2 regions of the Bacillus sp. JZ105 genome follow, and region 1 is predicted to be linked to the other one. Evidence: a T-box and tRNA genes for the amino acid it is inferred to sense, from the RefSeq annotation. Region 1 holds a T-box; the other holds one or more tRNA genes.
The links. A T-box is a leader RNA that pairs with one kind of tRNA and senses whether it is charged. The one in region 1 lies ahead of thrS (threonine--tRNA ligase), so its partner is inferred to be a tRNA-Thr.
Positions count from the first base shown of each region.

Region 1 (2,397 bases):
GAAGAACAAGATCTTCGTTGTCCATTTCCATTACTGGGAACATGTCTTCTTGATAATGCGCCCAGTGTCCTGATGTTTTATACAATTCAACACTTGCAAGAACTGGTGTGTACACATGTTCATAGCCAAGACGCACTTCTTTATCGACAATGTAACGCTCAATGACGCGGCGGATTGTAGCGCCTTTTGGCAGCCAAAGCGGAAGTCCTTGACCAACCTTTTGGGAATTCGCAAACAGTTTCAGCTCTTTTCCAAGCTTACGGTGATCGCGTTCTTTCGCTTCTTCCAGCAGACGTAAGTGCTCATTTAAATCTTCTTTGCTGAAGAAAGCTGTTCCGTAAATACGCTGAAGCATTTGGTTGTTACTGTCACCTCTCCAGTATGCACCGGCAAGGCTTAACAGTTTAAATTCTTTGATTTTCCCTGTAGATGGCAAGTGAATCCCGCGGCAGAGGTCAAAGAATTCACCCTGCTCATAAATCGTCACAGCTTCACCTTCTGGAATCGCCTCTAACAGTTCAAGCTTCAATTCATCACCAATCGCTTCAAAGCGTTTTTTCGCTTCTTCTCTTGATACTTCAATTCGCTCAATTGGCAGATTGCTGTTAATGATTTTCTTCATTTCTTTTTCAATCTTTGGTAAGTCTTCAGGTGTGATGGCAACATCGATGTCCACATCGTAGTAGAAGCCATTTTCGATGACAGGACCTACGCCAAACTGAACGTGATGCTCTTTTCCATACAGACGTTTAATCGCCTGCGCTAGCAAATGTGCTGTGCTGTGGCGCATAATGTCGAGTGCTTCTTCACTTTTATCTGTGATGATCTCGATTGTTCCACTTTCTAATAGCGGCGTACGCAGATCTATTTCTTTACCGTTCAATTTACCGGCAAGTGCTTTTTTCTTTAGGCCCGGGCTAATTGATGCCGCGATGTCTTCTGTTGTAGCTGTTTTGTCAAACTCCTTGACTGCTCCATCTGGAAATGTAAGTTGAATTTGTTCTGACATCTCTGGTCACTCCTTTTTTTGGCAATATAAAAACCCCGCCCCCTGGAAAGGGACGAGGTTGAATAAACGGAATCGTGGTTCCACCCTTTTTCCCGTACTTGCAGCTTGCTTTTTCATAAGCAAATACGGCTTGCGGTTCGATAACGGGAATTCCCGTCAGCCATTACTAAAAAGTTCACAGCTGATGTTCAAAGGTGGTAAAGCAAATGGTCCTCTGCTAGGAAGCTTTCAGCCGCGGCTTCCCTCTCTTTAAGCGGGTGTTCATTTGTTCATGTCCTTATCAATACGGTCTCTGTATGAAGTTACACCGTATTATAAAACGTTTTTTCGTGAAAATCAAGAAAGCTTTTCACTTTTCTTTTCGAAATGGTCATGTACAAATTGAACATTCTGCTCTTGGAATGAATGGGACGGGAACAACTCGACCCTTTCTTGAAAAATATTTTGAATGGTTTGCACCATCGAGTGACCTGTATCATTTGTAAATAGGTCAATTTTTTGCGGTGCAATGGAGACAAGCGGTGCAATCAGCTGCGAATCAATATACATTGGATGCTCTCTTACAAACTGTCTGTCTATGTATTGTTTTTGATCACGCTCAGAAGCGTAGCGAAATTCCCAAATCACCAGGCGGTCCTGATGCACAACATGTACTTTTTCGAGCCTAGGCTCTCTTGCCATCACATAGTCTCGAAGCGATTGAATGAAATTTTGATACTCCTGCTCCATTTTGTATTCTTCAATGGACACTTCAACATAGTTTTTCAGCCTTCGGTCATACTCTGACAGCCTAAATGTCATAAATGAACCAATTGAAAAAACGCCTTGCTGTAAAGAAATCGCCTCAAGCTCCTTTTTTAAAAGGGCTTCTCTTGATGGGTCTTGCTGAATGCCGGGAATATCATCTAAGTCCCCGTTCATGATACTGTGTGCGATGGAAAGAATTTGGTGCTGCTCTTCGGGATCTTTAAACAAATAGGTGTTTTCAAGGATGCTGCGCATGCGCTCATTTTCTTTGCATTCCAAAAAAAAGTGAACCAATAATGGCCGCACAATGTGCTCAAGTGCTTCTTTGGATTCCTTCGCCTCTATGAGAAGCCGGTCTTTCCCTTGTTGAATTGACATGTGATGCCGACTGTCTAAGTGTTCAGCAAGATGTAAAAAAGCGGCGGTATCATATTCATCTTCAAAGATTATTTCAAGCATGTTTGTCCCCCCTAACGACATCTGTTACATATATATGGAGGGAACATAAAAAATAGACGCCTAAAATAAATCAGGCATCTTTCTTTTTAAAATGAGTGGAACAGAGATAAAGATCAAATAAATCAAACAAACAACCGCTAAGGCGGCATAATTGCCGCTGACAAAGCTTGAGCCGAGAACAT
Region 1 covers NZ_CP096387.1:2,630,260-2,632,656, forward strand. Annotated here, with positions in the region: gene thrS (threonine--tRNA ligase) at 1-1,009, opposite strand, end outside; T-box leader at 1,055-1,302, opposite strand; gene ytxC (putative sporulation protein YtxC) at 1,346-2,215, opposite strand; gene M1D81_RS13530 (TVP38/TMEM64 family protein) at 2,276-2,397, opposite strand, start outside.

Region 2 (2,397 bases), 1.3 Mb from region 1:
AAGGTAGCGAAATTCCTTGTCGGGTAAGTTCCGACCCGCACGAAAGGCGCAACGATCTGGGCACTGTCTCAACGAGAGACTCGGTGAAATTATAGTACCTGTGAAGATGCAGGTTACCCGCGACAGGACGGAAAGACCCCGTGGAGCTTTACTGCAGCCTGATATTGAATGTTGGTACAGCTTGTACAGGATAGGTAGGAGCCTTGGAAACCGGAGCGCTAGCTTCGGTGGAGGCATCGGTGGGATACTACCCTGGCTGTATTGACCTTCTAACCCGCTGCCCTTATCGGGCAGGGAGACAGTGTCAGGTGGGCAGTTTGACTGGGGCGGTCGCCTCCTAAAATGTAACGGAGGCGCCCAAAGGTTCCCTCAGAATGGTTGGAAATCATTCGCAGAGTGTAAAGGCACAAGGGAGCTTGACTGCGAGACCTACAAGTCGAGCAGGGACGAAAGTCGGGCTTAGTGATCCGGTGGTTCCGCATGGAAGGGCCATCGCTCAACGGATAAAAGCTACCCCGGGGATAACAGGCTTATCTCCCCCAAGAGTCCACATCGACGGGGAGGTTTGGCACCTCGATGTCGGCTCATCGCATCCTGGGGCTGTAGTCGGTCCCAAGGGTTGGGCTGTTCGCCCATTAAAGCGGTACGCGAGCTGGGTTCAGAACGTCGTGAGACAGTTCGGTCCCTATCCGTCGCGGGCGCAGGAAATTTGAGAGGAGCTGTCCTTAGTACGAGAGGACCGGGATGGACGCACCGCTGGTGTACCAGTTGTTCTGCCAAGGGCATCGCTGGGTAGCTATGTGCGGACGGGATAAGTGCTGAAAGCATCTAAGCATGAAGCCCCCCTCAAGATGAGATTTCCCATTCCGCAAGGAAGTAAGATCCCTGAAAGATGATCAGGTTGATAGGTCTGAGGTGGAAGCGTGGTGACACGTGGAGCTGACAGATACTAATAGATCGAGGACTTAACCTATATTCTATTGTGAAGCATGAACATTGTTATCTAGTTTTGAGAGAACATTCTCTCCATCAGGTTTGGTGGCGATAGCGAAGAGGTCACACCCGTTCCCATACCGAACACGGAAGTTAAGCTCTTCAGCGCCGATGGTAGTTGGGGGTTTCCCCCTGTGAGAGTAGGACGCCGCCAAGCTTTTTATTTATATCCTTCCAATGGAAGAAGTTACTTTATCATTCCGCAGTAGCTCAGTGGTAGAGCTATCGGCTGTTAACCGATCGGTCGTAGGTTCGAGTCCTACCTGCGGAGCCATGCTTCCATAGCTCAGTAGGTAGAGCACTTCCATGGTAAGGAAGAGGTCAGCGGTTCGAGCCCGCTTGGAAGCTTTCCTCTATATGTTGATATAACAAGGTTTCTCGATGATGAGAAGGCTTTTTTTGTTTGTTTATATATATTGAACTGCTCGATGATCAGTAGACTGATGACATTAGGAAAAGGAATAAAACGACTTGCACAGAAGTGTTGCATCGATTTTTTACTTATCCCTTCTTTTTGTTCTTGATTCTTCATTCTCTTTCTTTTATTCTTACTAAAGTGATATCCTCTATATTAAAAGACTCTGTACGTTCCTCTTTTCCCTCGAAAGTGAAGTATCGTTTGTTTTCCCTTTCTTTATCTCCAGGTATAGTTGATCTTCTTTTTCCATGTACGGTATGTATATAAAAAGGAGTAGATGGTTTGAAAGATTTATTTGTAAAGCAAGAATGGTTTGGACATGTACGTCAGGACGTGCTTGCGGGTATATTAGTCGCACTGGCTTTAATTCCTGAGGCAATTGCGTTTTCGATTATTGCGGGCGTTGATCCGAAGGTCGGCTTGTATGCATCATTTTGTATCGCGATTGTGATTTCGTTTGTGGGTGGACGCCCAGGCATGATTTCGGCTGCAACAGGGGCTATGGCTCTCGTCATGGTTAACTTGGTCGCTGATCATGGGTTGCAATATTTGTTTGCAGCTACGATTTTGACGGGTTTGATTCAAATTGTGTTTGGATTGTGCCGAGTGTCTCGTTTGATGAAATTTATTCCGAGGTCCGTCATGGTTGGCTTTGTTAATGCGTTGGCTATTATGATCTTCATGGCTCAGCTTCCACATTTCGTTGGGGAATCAATGGCTATGTATATGATGACAGGGGGCGCCTTGCTGATCATTTATTTATTGCCTATGGTGATAAAGGTGATACCTTCCCCACTCATTGCCATTATTGTAATGACGATATTGGCCGTATTTGGACATATTGATGTTAGAACAGTTGGAGATATGGGAGAGCTTCCTAGTTCTTTGCCTGTTTTTCTGATACCTCAAGTTCCGTTTAACTGGGAAACACTTGCTATCATTTTTCCTTATTCTTTAGCACTTGCGATGGTTGGTTTACTTGAGTC
Region 2 covers NZ_CP096387.1:169,479-171,875, forward strand. Annotated here, with positions in the region: rRNA gene M1D81_RS00975 (23S ribosomal RNA) at 1-973, shown strand, start outside; rRNA gene rrf (5S ribosomal RNA) at 1,035-1,150, shown strand; tRNA gene M1D81_RS00985 (tRNA-Asn) at 1,193-1,267, shown strand; tRNA gene M1D81_RS00990 (tRNA-Thr) at 1,269-1,341, shown strand; gene M1D81_RS00995 (SulP family inorganic anion transporter) at 1,694-2,397, shown strand, end outside.
Region 2: it has a tRNA-Thr gene. The T-box ahead of thrS (threonine--tRNA ligase) is inferred to sense a tRNA for this amino acid. The anticodon was not compared.